One region of the Niveispirillum sp. FG156 genome, then DNA from elsewhere that is predicted to be linked to it. Evidence: predicted binding sites of a transcription regulator. Region 1 holds the regulator's gene; each other region holds the start of a gene.
What was found. Region 1 encodes PhoB, which activates phosphate uptake and scavenging genes when phosphate is short. Its sites were predicted from a motif close to TNTCATAAAACTGTCA; they were not measured.
Positions count from the first base shown of each region.

Region 1 (4,214 bases):
TCGGGCGGCCAGCAGCAGCGCCTTTGCATCGCGCGCGCCGTTGCCGTCAGCCCGGAAGTCATCCTGATGGACGAGCCCTGCTCGGCGCTTGACCCCATCGCCACCGCGCATATCGAGGAGCTGATCGACGAGCTGCGCGAGAGCTTCACCATCGCCATCGTCACCCACAACATGCAGCAGGCCGCGCGTGTATCGCAGCGCACGGCCTTCTTCCATCTGGGTGATCTGGTGGAGGTGGGCGACACCGAGGAAATCTTCACCAACCCGCGCGATGAGCGCACCCAGGGCTATATCACGGGCCGGTACGGTTGATGCCCGCTGCCGTAGGTCGTGGGTGAGGCAACGCCGAACCCCGACTTTTACACGGTTCCGTCGCTTGTCGGGGTTCGGCGCCTGCCTCACCCCGACCTACGGTCATCATGCTTTAAGGGACCCACGTCCATGTCGCCGACCGAACATACCGTCAAGTCCTTCGAGGCGGAATTGCAGCGCCTGTCCAACCTGATCGCCCAGATGGGCGGCGTGGTGGAGGCGCAGGTGGAAGCGGCCGTGCAGGCCGTGGGCCGCCGCGATGTCGAAGGCGCCACCAAGGTCATGCAGGGCGATACCCGCCTGGATGAGTTTGAGCGCCAGATCGAACATGATGCCATCCGCATGCTGGCGCTGCGCGCGCCGGTCGGCGTGGATTTGCGTGAGGTGCTGGCGGCACTCAAAATCTCCGCCGATCTGGAACGCACGGGCGACTATGCCGCCAATATCGCCAAGCGCTCCATCGCGCTGGCGCAGTTGCCCATCATGCGCCCCGCCGGGACCATCCCGCGCATGGGCCGTCTGGTGCAGGAAATGCTGAAGGATGTGCTGGACGCCTATATCGACCGCGATGTCGACAAGGCCGTGGCCGCCTGGCACCGGGATGAGGAGCTGGATGATCTCTATACCAGCCTGTTCCGCGAGGTCCTGACCTACATGATGGAAGACCCGCGCAACATCACCCCCTGCACGCATCTTCTGTTCATTGCCAAGAACCTGGAACGCGCCGGCGACCATGCGACCAACATCGCGGAAACCGTGCATTTCCTGGTCAAGGGCCAGCCGCTGACGGCGGAACGGCCCAAGAGCGACAAGTCCAGCTTCACCATCATTGAACCGGTCGAGGGCGAGGGCTGAGCTAGCCCCGCCCCGCCACCATCTAGCGCCAAGGGACCCCGATGAACGCCGCCTTGAAGCCGCTGATCCTGGTTGTTGAAGACGAGGCCGACCTCGTCACCCTGCTGTCCTACAACCTGGAACGTGAAGGGTTCCGGGTCATCACCGCCGGTGACGGGGAAGAAGCCCTGCTGCTGGCCGATGAACGCAGCCCGCATCTGATCCTGCTGGACTGGATGCTGCCGCTGATGAGCGGGCTGGAGGTCTGCCGCCAGTTGCGCCGCAATCCCAAGACCCGCGAGACGCCCGTCATCATGCTGACGGCGCGCGGGGAAGAGGCGGACAAGGTCCGTGGCCTGAACAGCGGGGCGGATGATTACCTGTCCAAGCCGTTCAGCCCCACCGAACTGGTCGCCCGTATCCGCGCCGTCCTGCGCCGCGCCTCGCCGGGTCTGGCGGAGGAGCTGCTGCGCTTCTCCGACATCTCCATGGACCTGGCGGCCCACCGCGTTCGGCGCGGGGGCCGGGATATCCATCTGGGGCCGAAGGAATTCGCCTTGCTGCGCCATTTCATGCAGCATCCGGGGCGGGTTTTCTCGCGTGAACAGCTGCTGGACATCGTCTGGGGCCACGACGTCTATGTCGAGTTGCGCACCGTCGACGTACATATCCGCCGGCTGCGCAAGGCGCTGAACGAGACGGAAGAGCAGGACGTGATCCGCACCGTCCGTTCGGCGGGTTATGCGTTGGATAACAAGACGACGATGTGAGTCTTGGGACAGAGAATTGAAAAGGGCGCTGTCGAGGGACAGTGCCCTTTTTTCTACAGTGCGCGGCCTATTTCGTCATCCCGGCGAAAGCCGGGACCCAGGGGCCGAATGCCCGACCTTTCGGCGGCTTCGACCAAAGCAGCGTAGAGCTTTGATCCTGTGGCCCCTGGGTCCCGGCTTTCGCCGGGATGACGAGGGGAGCCAAGTGCGTTGAGGCGATATCACCCCAACTGCCGGCGCAGATGGTTCAGCACGTCGGTGCGGGTCAGCAGGCCCAGGAACACCGGGCCATCCATGATGATGGCCACCATGTTGCGGTTGAACAGGGCGCGCAGGTCGGCCATGGTCGCGGTCACGGGCAGGGTTTCCAGCCGGTTGACCATGGCCGTATAGACCTTGTCCCGGAACCGCGCCGGGTCCTTTTCGACATGCAGCAGCAGGTCGCTTTCATCCAGGATGCCGATCACCCGTTCGCCTTCCATCACGGGCAACTGTGACACGTCGGAAATCCGCATCCGCTTGTACGCGGTCAGCAGCGTATCCTCCGGCCCGACGGTGACCACCTGACCCTTGTCGAAGCGGCGGGTCATCAGGTCGCGCAGATCGTTATGACGCTCGCGCGGGGTGAAGCCGTGATCTTCCATCCAGGCATCGTTGAACATCTTCGACAGGTACTTGTTGCCCGTGTCGCAGACGAAGGTGACGACCTTCTTGGGCGTCGTTTGCGCCCGGCAATATTTCAGCGCCGCCGCGAACAGGGTGCCCGATGAGGAGCCGGCCAGGATGCCCTCCAGCCGCAGCAGGTCGCGCGCGGCGTTCAGGCTTTCGGTATCGCTGACATAATAGGCGGCCTTGGCGTACTGAAGGTCGCAGATGGGGGGCACGAAATCCTCGCCCACGCCTTCGACCACCCAGGAACCGGGTTCGTCATGGGTGCCCTTGTTCACCAGATCGGCAATGATGGAGCCGACCGGGTCGGCGATGACCATGGCGGTCTTGGGACTGGCCTTGGCGAAGAAGGCGCCCAGGCCCGTGAAGGTGCCGCCAGAGCCGATGCCGGCCACCACCGCGTCAATGTCGCCATCCATCTGGCGCAGCATCTCCGGGCCGGTCCATTCCTCATGCGCGCGCGGATTGGCGGGGTTGGCGAACTGGTTCACATAGAAGCTGCCGGGAATTTCGGTCGACAGGCGTTCGGCAATGTCCTGGTAATAGGCGGGGTGGCCCTTGCCCACATCCGACCTTGTGATGTGGATCTGTGCGCCCAGGGCGCGCAGATTGTTGATCTTCTCGGTCGCCATCTTGTCGGGGATAACCAGGATCAGGCGGTAGCCCTTGGCGGCGCAGACCAGGGCCAGGCCCAGGCCGGTATTGCCTGCCGTCGCCTCGATCACCGTGCCGCCGGGGGCCAGCTTGCCCTCTGCCTCCGCCGCCTCGATCATCTTCAGCGCGATACGGTCCTTGATGGAGCCGCCGGGATTCTGGTTTTCCAGCTTCAGATACAGCTCACACGGGCCGGTATCGAAACGGGTGATGCGGACGATCGGGGTGTTGCCGATCATGGACAGGATGGCGGGTGCGCCGGACATGTTTCCCCCCTGGGGCAAATGGTTTTGCCTTCAGGGAACCGCATCCTCAAACCACCCGCAAGGGGGTGTGAAATAACGAAATCAAGCTGCGGCGCAGGTGCGATCCACGCACGATTCCGGCGGATTTGGCCGCCCATCCGCATTGATCAAACCCGCCTGCAAAAGCGCTTCGACATTGTCGGTCAGATTCTCCGCGCAGGCAGGCCTTTCCCAGCCCTCCAGCCAGTTCTGTTCCAGGAAGGCCAGGATGGCGGGCTGGCCCAACTCCACCTCCCACAGGATGCCCAGCAGCGAGGCCAGCGCCTCTTCGCGTATCTGGTCATCCTGGCCCACGGCCAGCGCGCGGTTGGCCTCCTCAATCCGGCCGGACTCAGGACCGGCACCCAGGCCGAAATCGATCAGGCCCCGGCGTTCCGGCGGGGCCACCAGCCAGTGTGCCACCTCATGGATCAGGACATAGGCCTCTGACCGGGTGCGGATGGAATGACCATCATAGGAAAAGGCGGCCTGCGGCTCCTCATCGATTACGCCGATGCCAAAGCGGCGGGCCAGAGCGACGCCTGCCGCCCGGTGGGAAGGCGTGTCCACACCCAGCGCGATCAGATCGCGCGTGGCCGCAATGCGGGCCAGCACCTTGGCCGTCCGGCTTTCGGGGGTCAAGTTGCTGGCGACGGCGGCCAGGGCATCCGGGAGGATGTGTTCGGGGATG
Region 1 is NZ_JBMDKE010000024.1:78,816-83,029, forward strand. It holds gene pstB (phosphate ABC transporter ATP-binding protein PstB) at 1-312, shown strand, start outside; gene phoU (phosphate signaling complex protein PhoU) at 442-1,167, shown strand; gene phoB (phosphate regulon transcriptional regulator PhoB) at 1,209-1,916, shown strand; gene ACODSP_RS16525 (pyridoxal-phosphate dependent enzyme) at 2,138-3,505, opposite strand; gene ACODSP_RS16530 (hypothetical protein) at 3,587-4,214, opposite strand, start outside.

Region 2 (4,214 bases), on a different contig from region 1:
CCGGGGTCACATCCCAGGTGTCCTGCAGGTAGAAGGAGTGCTGCGTGTACTTCCAATCCGCCGCCGCGTCGTCGGCATTGCCCGACGGGGCATTGGCGAAACGGAAGCGGGAAGCGTTGCGGGCTTCGAAATTCGCGATAGAGCTGAATTCCCAGTAGCCCAAGCTGCGCTGCAGGAACAGGTTGAAATAGTCGTACTTGTCGTACTCGTAACCGCCGGTGATCTTGTGATCGCCCAGCAGGTAGGTGCCCTTGAACTTGGCGCTGTCCGTCGTCGTCGTCAGGTAGTTGCTGTGCGACGAGATGTCGGGACCGATCACGACCTGGGCGCCGCCCGGCGTCATGATGCGCATTTCGCCGAAGCCCAGACCGTTCAGCGGCAGACGCAGGCTTTCGACTTCCTTGCGGGCCAGCTTGACTTCGGTCGAGAAGTCGGACGTCCAGTCGGAGAACAGCTGGAACGAGTAGCTGTCCATGATCTGGGTGCGATCATAGAAGTTCGACTGCAAGGACAGCGTGCGCGGATTGGCGCTGGTGCTGGACGAGGCATCGATGATGTTGTTGCCCTTGTTGCGCTGATAGGCGAACGAGGCGCGATGATCGTCGGTGATGTTCCAGTCGAGCTTGGTGAGGATCTTCTCATCCGCTTCCGGCAGGCTGCCATCGGCCAGACCCAGCGTGTCATAGCCATAGATGCGCTGCGCGATCTCGCGGACCTGATTGACCTGGGCGGTGGTCACGCCCTGGATCGGGTTGCCGAGGCCGCTATCCTGGGTGCCGAACACCACCGGAGCCTGGCTCTTGAACTTCTCGTAATTGGTATAGAAGAACAGCTTGTCTTCGACCAGCGCACCCGACAGCGAGCCGCCCCAAGTGGTTTCCTTGTACGGGCTGATCAGGTTGCGGCGGCTGCCGCTGCGGTCGCCGGACAGGCTCTCGTCGCCATAGAAATAGTAGAAGGAGCCGTGCGGATCGTTGCCGCCCGACTTGGTCACCACGTTGATGGTGCCGCCCTGGAAGCCCGAATATTCAACGTCGTACGGCGCGGTCAGGACCGACAGGCCCTCCACCGTCTCCAGCGACAGCGGCGAGCGCTGCGTCGGGTAGCCGCCATTGTTCAGGCCGAAATCGTCGTTCTGCTTCACGCCGTCGATGGTCAGGCTGTTGAAGCGGTTGTTGGCGCCGGCGATCTGGATGGCGTTGGAGTTGCCGGCGTCGATGAACACCTTCGGATCGTTGCGGACGATGTCCTTCAGATCGCGGCTGATCGACGGGGCGGCGCTGATCTGGCCTTCACCGAAATTGGTGCCGATGCCCACCGTCTTCGACGCGATGCGCTGACCGGACACCACGATCTCTTCCATCTGGCTGCCGAGCGCCAGATCCAGGGCGAACGGCTCGCCCAGGGAGATGAAGATGCCTTCCAGCACCTGCGGCTCAGCGCCGGCAGCGGTGATGGTCACGGTGTAGGGGCCGCCGACGCGCAGACCGCCGGCCTGGAAACGGCCCTGGTCATTGACGTTGGTGACCGAACGCGTACCGGACGGCGTATGGACGATGGTGACTTCGGCACCGGCCGCCGGGGCGCCGGCGGCGGTCACGATCTGACCCGTCATGGACGAGGTCGTCTGCTGCGCGATGGCCGGGACGGCCCAGGAAGAAGCGATGGCCAGCGCCAGGGCGCCAGTGCCGATATTCAAAGCGGACAGGTGACGGCGCAGGATCGACGCCGCCTTCTTATTCTCGATGGTCATACGAAAGCCCCCAATAAGCCGGACCGGATCGCGCGGACAACACCAGATGCCCGTGACGCTTAGGTAACGAATAAATTACAGTTCCATGACAAGCACCTCTGCAGCTATGCCTGCAGGGGCTTGAACGGCTATATCTCAACCAGCGTATCATTACCGCCACAGTTTTGCGGCGCAGCATGACGGTTCGGAGGGGCGAGACCCACGCCTCCTGCATTTCTTAACCGTATTTGCTGCGATGCACCTGCTGCTGGGCGGCAACAGAACCCGATGGAGCGCCTTCCGTGATTCGTAATCTCCCCTCCCGTGCCCTGATGGCGGGCGCCTTGTTCCTGTCGATGGCGGGTGCCGCCACAGCACAGGAGAAGATCGACTTGCAGGTACTGGCCACCACCGACCTGCATATGTATTTGGAGGATTACGATTATTATGCCGACAAGCCGGATGCCGGCGTCGGCCTGATCCGGGTCACGCCGCTGATCCGGGCGGCGCGGGCCGCCAATCCCAATACGCTGCTGCTGGACAATGGCGATCTGATCCAGGGCACGCCCATGGGCGACTGGGTCGTGCGCGAGCGCGGGGTGGGCAAGGACAAGCCCACCCATCCCGCCATGGCCACCATGAACCTGCTGGGCTATGACGCTGCCGTGCTGGGCAATCATGAATTCAATTTCGGCCTGGACGTGCTGCACAATGTCTATGCGGGGGCGAAGTTCCCCGTGCTGGCCGGCAATGTCTTCAAGGTCGATGGCGACAAGGACCCGGCCAACGCCCCCACCCTCTACCCCGCCTATGTCATCCAGGAACGCACCCTGGTCGATGACAAGGGCGCTAGGCAGAAGGTGAAGGTGGGCATCCTGGGCCTGCTGACCCCGCAGATCATGATCTGGGACAAGGACAAGCTGGAAGGCCGCGTCACCACCCGCGACATTATCGACATGGCCAATGTCTATGTCCCGCGCATGAAGAAGGAAGGGGCCGATGTCATCATCGTCCTGTCCCATTCGGGCCTGTCCTTCTTCCCGCGTGAAGGGGGCGAGGAGAATATCTCCAACGCCCTGACCGAGGTGCCGGGCGTCGATGCCGTCATCACAGGCCACAGCCACCGCGTCTTCCCCGGCAAGGATTATGAGGGCCTGCCCAAGGCCGACCTTGCCAAGGGCACCGTCAATGGCAAGCCGCTGGTGATGTCCGGTTCCTATGGCAGCCATCTGGGCATGATCCAGTTGAAGCTGGAAAAGAAGGGCAAGGGCTGGCAGGTGGTGGAGGGTACGGCCATGGCCAAGCCCATCCAGGAACGCCAGGATGGCCGCATGGTGGTGGCCGAACCCGACGCCGAGGTCGGCACCCTGCTGGCCCCCAGCCATCAGGGCACGCTGGATTATGTCCGCCGCCCCGTGGGCAAGGTGACGGCCCGCATCCATTCCTATTTCTCCTTCCTGGGCGACAGCGCCGGGGTGGAGCTGGTGGCAGAGGCGCAGCGGGCCTATGTGGCGCGTGCCCTGGCCGGGACGGAGCTGGCCTCCCTGCCCATCCTGTCGGCGGCGGCACCGTTCAAGTCGGGCGGGCGGCCGGGTCCCGCCTTCTATACCGACATTGCCGCCGGCAGCGTGGCCATCCGCAATGTCGCCGACCTCTATGTCTATCCCAACCAGCTGGCCGTCGTGAAACTGACGGGTGCACAGGTGCGCGATTGGCTGGAAATGTCGTCCCGCGCCCTGTCGGTCATCGATCCCAACAAGAAGGAGCCGCAGTCGCTGGTCAATGTGCGGGTGCCGGCCTATTCCTTCGACATTATCGACGGCGTGACCTACAGCATCGACCTGACGCAGCCCGAACGGTTCGATCGCGACGGCAAGCCGGCCAATGACAAGGCGCACCGCATCAAGGACCTGATGTTCCAGGGCAAGCCCATCGACGACAAACAGGAATTCCTGGTCGTCACCAACAATTACCGCGCCAATGGCGGCGGTGCGGTGCCGGGCCTGGATGGCACCACAATCGTCTATCAGTCGCCCGACACGGTGCAGTCGGCCATCATCGAATATATCCGCGCCAAGGGTGTGGTGGAGCCGTCGACCGACAATTCCTTCCGCATCGCGCCGATGCCGGCAGGGGTGAATGTCTATTTCGACAGCTCACCGCTGGCCCAGGAACTGCTGTCCGAACAGCCGGCCCTGTCCTATGAAGGGCCGGCCCCGGACGGGTTCGCCCGCTTCCGCGTCGATCCCTTGAAGATCGGCGGCACGCGGTGAGGCCGCGCCTTTATCTGGCGGGACCGGATGTGTTCCTGCCCGACCCGCTGGCCGCAGCGGCGTCGATGAAGGCCATCTGTGAGGAACTGGGGCTGGAGGGCGTGTTTCCCATGGATAATGCCCTGTCGCCTGCAGACGGCGAAGGCGGGGCGGCATTCGCCGCCCGTATCCGGCAGGCCAACCTGGACCTGATCCGGGGGGCCGACGGC
Region 2 is NZ_JBMDKE010000025.1:42,916-47,129, forward strand. It holds gene ACODSP_RS16795 (TonB-dependent receptor) at 1-1,753, opposite strand, end outside; gene ACODSP_RS16800 (bifunctional 2',3'-cyclic-nucleotide 2'-phosphodiesterase/3'-nucleotidase) at 2,035-4,005, shown strand; gene ACODSP_RS16805 (nucleoside 2-deoxyribosyltransferase) at 4,002-4,214, shown strand, end outside.
Region 2: a site for PhoB is predicted at 1,829-1,844, ahead of ACODSP_RS16800 (bifunctional 2',3'-cyclic-nucleotide 2'-phosphodiesterase/3'-nucleotidase). Genes of this name have one in related genera too.

Region 3 (4,214 bases), on a different contig from region 1:
GATGCCTCGGTTTGGCTCCAGACGCAGGTATGGCGGTGATGGTGCCATCATAGCAAAGAGAGGGCCGGAAGTCAGCAATCCCACCCGGCCCGCACGATGAGGGGCTGTTGTTTGCGGCACCCGGTGAACGTGACGGCGGACCTTCTCCGGGGGCTTGTGAGCTTCGAGCGGAATTCTTTCGACTGGAAACGCGTTTTCATCGTCATCCCGGCGAAAGCCGGGACCCAGCGCGAGGCGTGGTTAGCGCCGATATGATTCATGTCGCGGCGGACGCCGCTCTACGCTGGGTCCCGGCTTCCGCCGGGATGACGGATAAGGCGAGGCCAACACGATTCCATCAGAACCCACCCCCCACACCTACCCCACAAACGCCAGCAGCGGCTCCCAGTCCGCGCGCAGATCCGCCGCGCGCTTGGCCTTCTGGTCGAACAGGGTCAGGCCGTCGGCGGCAAGGTCGGTATACATCTGGCTGTCGCGCAGGCGGGCCACCACCTGATGCCCAGCCGCGGCCAGGAACGTATCCAGGCGATCCGCCGCCTTGGTGCGGGCGCGCAGGCGGTTGCCGACGATGGCGACGGGCACCTTCGCCTTGGCGATGGCCTTCACCTCTTCCAGCTTGTCCAGGAAACGGGCCGTCGCCGCCTCGTCAAAGGCGCCGGGCAGGACGGGCAGCACCACGATGTCGGACAGGCGGATCAGGTCTTCCACATCCTTGGGCCGCATGGCCGCCGGCGCGTCGATGACCAGCCGGCCCGTGCCCGATGGCGGCTTGCCGATCTCCTTCACCCAATCCAGCCCCTGGATGGGGGCTGCCGTCTCCGGCCGGGTTTTCAGCCAGCCCAGGGATGATTTCTGCCGGTCCAGATCGGCCAGGGCCGTCTTGTGCCCATGACCGGCGAAGAAGGCGGCCAGATGCGTGGCAATGGTCGTCTTACCGACGCCGCCCTTGATATTGGAAACCAGGATGGTGCGCATGTCTTTCCCTTGCAACAGCGGGCGGAGCGCGTCAGCGATCCTCCGCCTCTCCTTCCGCATCCTGCCAGAACGGCTTGGCATCCGTGAACCGGTGCCAGTCGGCGACGATATGGTCTTCCAGATCATGCAGGCCGCGCGCATGCCAGCCTGTGACCAGACCGGCCCCCAGCCGCCAGGACGGCGGCAGCGCCTCGCCTCCCGTCCGCTCCAACTCCGCCACCAGCTTGTCAACGGTGGCCACATCCTGCAAATGGCCCAGATGGTCCTGCAAGGTGGACAGTTCCTCCAGGAACCGGCGAAGCGCCTTGCCCTCATACAGTGAACGGAAGAAATCCGCCGCATAGCGCAGCTTTTTCAAGGAGATGCGCAGCTCATGCCGGGGGGCGGCAGCCAGCTTGGCAAAGCCCCGTCCCCGCTTGCGCGCCTGTTTGTGCCGCTTGCCCAGCAGTGCGCCCGCCATTTCGGTGACGGGGGACAGAAGCAGGGTCGATTGCTCACTGACCGGCTGGTTGCGCCATTGCCGGCCATCGACCCAGGCCGCCAAATCCAGCAGCAGGGCCGTATGGGCCGGATCGGCCAGGGTGTTGCGGACCAGCGCGTACCCGCGTTCCCGTGCGGCGCGCGCCGCCATCTCCAGTTCCGCCAGACCCGTATGGCCCGGCAGGGCCGTGGCGACGGGGTGCAGCAGGTCACCCAGGAACACATCCCATTCCCGCGCCGATCCCAAGGCATCGGCCAGGGCCTTTACGCGCGGCCCCAGATCATCCAGTTGATCCGCCGGGATGAAGGGCCGGAAGATTTGCAGGGCGGAGCGCAGGCGGCGCAGGGCCACGCGCATCTGATGCACGCCCTCCGGGTCCTGGCCCAGCCGCGTCACCGGCTCATTCGCCATCAGATGGCCCAGGCAGTGGCGCACGATGGTGGACAGCGTCTCCTCCACCGTTGCTTCCGGGTCCAGGGTCAGTTTGGCGGCCTTCACGCTGACCGGCGTAGCACCCGACGACAGGGCATAGCCGCGCGCCGACTTGGTCTGCATCTCCAGCCGCACGGGCACATCGGCATGGATGGCGCGTGCCAGATCGTACAGGGCAGCCGTGTCAGTGCCTTCCGACAGTTCCAGTTCCAGCTCATGCACCGGCAGGGTCAGGCCGCCCGGAGCCACGATCTCCCCCTGGTCCAACGCCACCTCAATGGTGATGCCGGGGCGGGGCGACAGGTGCCGGATCTGCCGTCGGATGCGGGTCTCGAACACCGGCACCAGATCGTCATTGCCAACCCCGTCCAGACCATCCAGCACGCTGGCATCGGGCAGCAGCGACAGGTCGGGGCGCGGATGCGCCACCTCCACCTCCCACTCGCCCCGCACCAGGGCGCCGGCACCCGTCTGTGGGGCGGATTTCAGGGTCTGGATCAGCTTGCGGCCCACACGCCGGACCCGCAGCGACAGGCCGTTGGCCAGAAACCGCCGGTCCTCGGTATCGAAGTAAATGCTGTCGAGCGACTTGACCTTCGGCTTGGCAATGGTGTCGGAGAGGCAGCCAAGCCCCCGCAGCCGGTCCATGTCGGACGGCGCCACCGCCAGTTTCAGTTCAATCTCCAACCCGAACATCATACACCGCACACATGGCAAAACACGGCCGGCGGGCTGATTCGCCCCGGATTCCGGTCGTTTCATGCCGACGATGACAATTCCGTGAAACGCTGTCTATCGCAGCAGCCGATTTTTTTGCACATGTCCCCGCCTTGCCTGTGTGTTGAAAGGCCGCGCGCAATGGTGTTTCCTGCCGCCCGGTATTTCATACCCAACGCATCCTGACGGGGACTTCTTCCATGCGCTTCCAGACCCTCGATACCATCGATGTCACCGGTAAGACGGTGCTTGTCCGCGCCGACCTGAACGTGCCTGTCGCCGATGGGCAGGTGACCGACACGACCCGCATCGACCGTCTGGTCCCCACGCTGAAGGAGATCGCGGCCAAGGGCGCCAAGGTCGTCGTCATGTCGCATTTCGGTCGTCCCAAGAACGGCCCCGACACGAAGAACAGCCTGCGTCAGGTGGTGCCCGCCGTGGAAAAGGCGCTGGGCGCCCCGGTCGCCTTTGCCGAGGATTGCGTGGGTGAGAAGGCCGCATCCGCCATCGCCGCCCTGCCCGCCGGCGGCGTGCTGATCCTGGAAAACACCCGCTTCCATGCCGGCGAGGAAAAGAACGATGCCGATCTGGCCAAGGGTCTGGCGGCACTGGGCGATGTCTATGTGAACGACGCCTTCTCGTCGGCCCACCGCGCGCATGCCTCCACCGAAGGCATCGCCCACCTGCTGCCCAGCGCGGCGGGCCGTCTGATGCAGGCGGAACTGGAAGCCCTGGGCAAGGCGCTGGCCGCCCCGGAACGTCCCGTGGCCGCCGTGGTCGGTGGGGCCAAGATTTCGACCAAGCTGGACCTGCTGCTGAACATGGTGTCGAAGGTCGACATCCTGATCCTGGGCGGTGGCATGGCCAACACCTTCCTGTTCGCGCAGGGCGTGTCGGTCGGGTCTTCGCTGTGTGAGCGTGACATGGCCGACCAGGCCCGCGCCATCATGGAAAAGGCCGCCGCTGGTGGCTGCGAGATCGTGCTGCCCGTGGATGGTCTGATGTCGCGGGAGTTCAAGGCCAATGCCGATCACCGCGTCACCGCCGTGACCGATATCCGCGATGGCGAGATGATGCTGGATGCGGGTCCTGCCACGGTTGAACTGGTGGGCCGCAAGCTGGAAGGCGCAAAGACCCTGGTCTGGAACGGCCCGTTCGGCGCGTTTGAGCTGGTGCCGTTCGACAGCGCCACCAACGCCGTCGCCGCCATCGCCGCCAACCTGACGGCACAGGGTAAGCTGCTGTCGGTGGCCGGTGGTGGTGATACCGTCGCCGCATTGGAACATGCCGGCGTGGCGTCCGGCTTCTCCTATGTCTCCACGGCGGGCGGTGCCTTCCTGGAATGGCTGGAAGGCAAGGAACTGCCGGGCGTCGCGGCGCTGGAAAAGCACGCCTGAAGTTTTACGGGACTGTTTGACCCTCACCCTCCCAAGCCCTGACGGGCTTGGGCCCCTCCCTCTCCCACGTTCGTGGGCGAGGGGAAAATGAGGCACAGCAGCAAGTTCCGCCCCTCGCCCGCTTGTGGCGGGAGAGGGAGGGGCCCGAACGCGCCAGCGTTTGGGAGGGTGAGGGCGACAAGCTTCGCCCCGCTTTCCACCCTATCCCTCTG
Region 3 is NZ_JBMDKE010000039.1:16,905-21,118, reverse strand. It holds gene ACODSP_RS21920 (ParA family protein) at 358-975, opposite strand; gene ACODSP_RS21915 (CYTH and CHAD domain-containing protein) at 1,007-2,587, opposite strand; gene ACODSP_RS21910 (phosphoglycerate kinase) at 2,806-4,002, shown strand.
Region 3: a site for PhoB is predicted at 2,659-2,674, ahead of ACODSP_RS21915 (CYTH and CHAD domain-containing protein). Genes of this name have one in related genera too.

Region 4 (4,214 bases), on a different contig from region 1:
GCCGACAGCAGGACGGGGCCGGGCGTGGCCGGGGCCTTGTCCACGGACAGCGAGGTCTTGCGGCCCACCATGGCGTCGGCCAGGGCCTGACGGTCGGTTTCCTTGGTGATGAATTCCGCGACCACCTGACCCCGGCGCAGCACCGACACGCGGTCGGTGATGGCCATGATTTCCTTCAGCTTATGCGTGATCAGCAGGACGGTGCGCCCCTGCTGTCGCAGCCGTTCCAGGATGCGGAACAATTGCTCCACCTCCGGCGGGGACAGAACCGCAGTGGGTTCGTCCAGGATCAGCACGTCGGCCCCGCGATAGAGCGCCTTCAGGATCTCCACGCGCTGCTGGACGCCCACGGGCAGGTCGGATACCAGCGCGTCCAGCGGCACTTCCAGCCCGAACTGCTGTTCCAGGGCCTGTACCTCTGCCCGTGCCCGCGCCATGGCGGGGCCCAGCACGGGTCCGCCCTCGTGCCCCAGCAGCAGGTTTTCCAGGACCGTGAAGGTCTCCACCAGCATGAAATGCTGATGCACCATGCCGATGCCCAGGCGGATCGCGTCCTGCGGCGTGCGGATATTCACCTGTTTGCCGCGCACCAGGATCTCACCCGCATCAGCCTCATAGAAGCCGTAGAGGATGCTCATCAAGGTCGACTTGCCAGCCCCGTTTTCCCCCACCAGCCCATGGATACTGGCAGGGGCGAAACGCAGCGTTACGTCGCGGTTGGCATGGACGGGGCCGAATCGCTTGTCGATGCCGACAAGTTCGACCGCCCAGGCGGAGGAAACGGAAGGGGGGGCGGCCGACATGGGTCCTGCTCAGGCGCTAAGTCAGTCAGGGGACGATCAGTACTTGCAGCCCTTGGCGTCGTCATAATTGGCGACGATGCGGGCGCCGGACTTGATGTCGGCGGTGGCCTTGTCCACAGCCGCCTTCATGGCGGGCGTGATCAGTGCCTTGTTATTGTCGTCGAAGGCCCAGCCCACGCCATCCTCCTTCAGGCCCAGACGGCGGTGGCCCGCCTTCCAGGTGCCGTCCTGCGCGGTCTTGAACGCCTCATAGGCGGCGATATCCACGCGCTTGACCATGGAGGTCAGGACCTTGCCGGGGAACAGGTGGTTCTGGTTGCTGTCCACGCCGATGGACAGCTTGCCGGCGTCGCTTGCTGCCTGCAGAACGCCCATGCCCGTCTGGCCAGCGGCGGCGAAGATCACGTCCGCGCCACGGTCAAACTGGCTCTTGGCCAGTTCGCTGCCGCGTGTGGGATCGGCCCAGGCGGCAGGCGTGGAGCCGGCCATGTTGGCGACGACATTGGCCTTGGGATTGGTGGCCTTCACGCCCTGTTCATAGCCGCAGGCAAAGCGACGGATCAGCGGGATATCCATGCCGCCGATAAAGCCCACCGTCCCCGTCTTGGACGCCATGGCGGCCAGAACGCCGACCAGATAGGAGCCTTCATGTTCGGCGAATTCAATGGACTGCACATTGGGCAGGTTCACATTGCCGTCGATCAGGGTGAAGCGGACATTCGGAAACTCCTTGGCCACCTTTTCCACCGACGGGGCCATGGAGAAACCGACCGAGACGATGATATCGGCGTTACGGCTGGCCAGACGGCGCAAGAACTGTTCGCGCTGCGCCTCGTTCGTCACCTCGAACCAGCGGAAATTGGTGCCCGTATCCTTCTTGAACCGTTCGGCGCCATTATTGGCCCCTTCATTGAACGACTTGTCGAACCGCCCGCCCATGTCGAAGACGATGGCCGGTTCGAACCCGAAGGCGGGCGCGACAGTGGCGGCGGTGGACATGAAAAGCGCAAGGGCCGCACAGGCGGCACGACGGGTAAACTTCATCGGCTCCGTTCCGAACAGGGGAACCCCTGGCGGCCTTCCCGATGCGGGCGCCACCGGGAAAGGGTCCCAGCAATCTTACCAGCCTGTGAAGCTAGCCAGTTCGCAGGCGCACGGCAAGGTGACAAAGCCGGCCTTGCCGTTTGGCGATGCGGAATCTGTCGCCTGTGTCACATCGCCGCCCTGTCGGTCTGGTGCCTGCCTGTCAAATAACTGTAGCCTCATGGGCGTATGTAGGCTGACAAAGCCCTTTTTCCGCTGGAGCCTGTGCGTCCCATGTCCGAGAACCGTTTCCTGACCCATGAAGAGTTTGAAGCCATCCAGGACAAGGGTGCATCCCCGGACAGTGAACCGACCTTTGGTGAGGTGGTGCAGGCACGGCTGGGGCGGCGCGACATCCTGCGCGGGATGCTGGGCACCAGCGCCATTGCGGCCTTTGCGCCTGCCGTGCCTGTCGCCCTGATGGCCGGTGAGGCCAAGGCGCAAGCGGCGGGTGCTGCCGGCAAACAGGCCGGATTCGGGTTCAATTTTGAGGAACTGACGCGCGGCATCGACGGCAATCATCATGTGGCGCCGGGATATGATGCGGATGTCCTGATCCGCTGGGGCGACCCGCTGTTCGCCGACAGCCCGGATTTCGACCCGTACAAGCAGAGTGCCGACAGCCAGTTGAAGCAGTTCGGCTATAATTGCGACTTCACGGCCTTCTATCCCCTGCCGCAGGGCAGCAGCAGCGCCGATCACGGCCTGTTATGGGTGAACCATGAATATACCCAGGCCGAGATGATGTTCCCCGGCCTGGCGCCCGAGGGCCAGGACAAATACCCGCCCGAATCCGTGACCAAGGAGATGGTGGATATCGAGATGGCGGCCCATTCGGGCAGCATCGTCGAGGTCAGGCGGGGCAAGGATGGCAAGTGGGCCTATGTGAAGGGTGGCAAGTTCAACCGCCGCATCAATGCGCTGAACACCAAGATGTCCTTCACCGGCCCGGCGGCGGGCCATGCCCGCATGAAGACCAAGGATGATCCCGAGGGCCGCACCGTCATCGGCATGCTGAACAATTGCGCCGGTGGCGTCACCCCCTGGGGCACGGTCCTGTCGGGGGAGGAGAATATCGATGGCTACTTCATGGGCACCATCGACCAGACCCATCCCGAGCAGCGCAATTACGACCGCATGACGGTGCCGTCTCCCTGGTACCAGTGGGGCCGGTTCCATGATCGGTTCCATATCAACAAGGAGCCGTTTGCCGCGAATCGCTATGGCTGGATCGTGGAGATCGACCCCTATGACCCGACCAGTACGCCGCGCAAGCTGACGGCGCTGGGAAGGTTCAAGCATGAAGGCGCCGGCGTCACCCTGAACAAGGATGGCCGCGCCGTTGTCTATATGGGTGACGATCAGCGGTTTGAGCATGTGTACCGGTTCGTGTCCAAGGGCAAGTATGACCCGGCGGACCGCAAGGCCAACATGAAGTTGCTGGACGAGGGCACCCTGTCGGTGGCGCGGTTTGATGCCGATGGAACCGTCAACTGGTTGCCGCTGGTGCAGGGGCAGGGGCCGCTGACCCCGGCCAATGGCTTCAAGGATCAGGGCGATGTGGTCATCGCGGCCCGCATCGCCGCCACCCTGGTCGGGGCCACCCGCATGGACCGGCCCGAAGATGTGGAGGTCAATCCCAAGACCGGTCTGGTCTATGTCATGCTGACCAACAATGACGACCGGTTGCCCGATGATCCCATCCACCCGGCCCAGATCCGCCCCAATGCCGCCAACCCGCGCCCGGCCAATAGCTGGGGCCATATCGTGGAAATGGTGCCGCCCGGCGGCGACCATGCGGCACAGAAGTTCAAGTGGGAGATCCTGGTCAAGGCCGGCAATCCCGCCGACCCGAAGACAGGTGCCAGTTTCAACAAGGCCACCACGGAGAATGGCTGGTTCTCCTGCCCCGATAATTGCGCCTTCGACAGCATGGGACGGCTGTGGGTGGGCACCGACCAGGGCAGTAAGTGGCAATGGACGTCGGGATCGTCGGACGGCATCTGGGCCATGGAGACGCGAGGCCCCCTGCGCGGTACCGCCCGCCTGTTCTTCCGCGTGCCGGTGGGGGCCGAACTGACGGGGCCCAGCTTCACGCCCGATGACCAGACGCTGTTCGTGTCGATCCAGCATCCGGGGTCGGACGCGGTGGACAAGGTGACCAAATCCGGCAACCGCCAGGGCACCTTCGCCGATCCGGGCACACGCTGGCCGGACTTCAAGGACAATATGCCGGCGCGGCCATCGGTGGTGGTGATCACCAAGAAGGGTGGCGGGGTGATCGGGGTTTGAGGTTTCGCGGGCGTGTTGCCCTCACCCTCCCAAGCC
Region 4 is NZ_JBMDKE010000025.1:54,792-59,005, reverse strand. It holds gene ACODSP_RS16835 (ABC transporter ATP-binding protein) at 1-803, opposite strand, end outside; gene ACODSP_RS16830 (BMP family lipoprotein) at 840-1,847, opposite strand; gene ACODSP_RS16825 (PhoX family protein) at 2,121-4,178, shown strand.
Region 4: a site for PhoB is predicted at 2,048-2,063, ahead of ACODSP_RS16825 (PhoX family protein). Genes of this name have one in related genera too.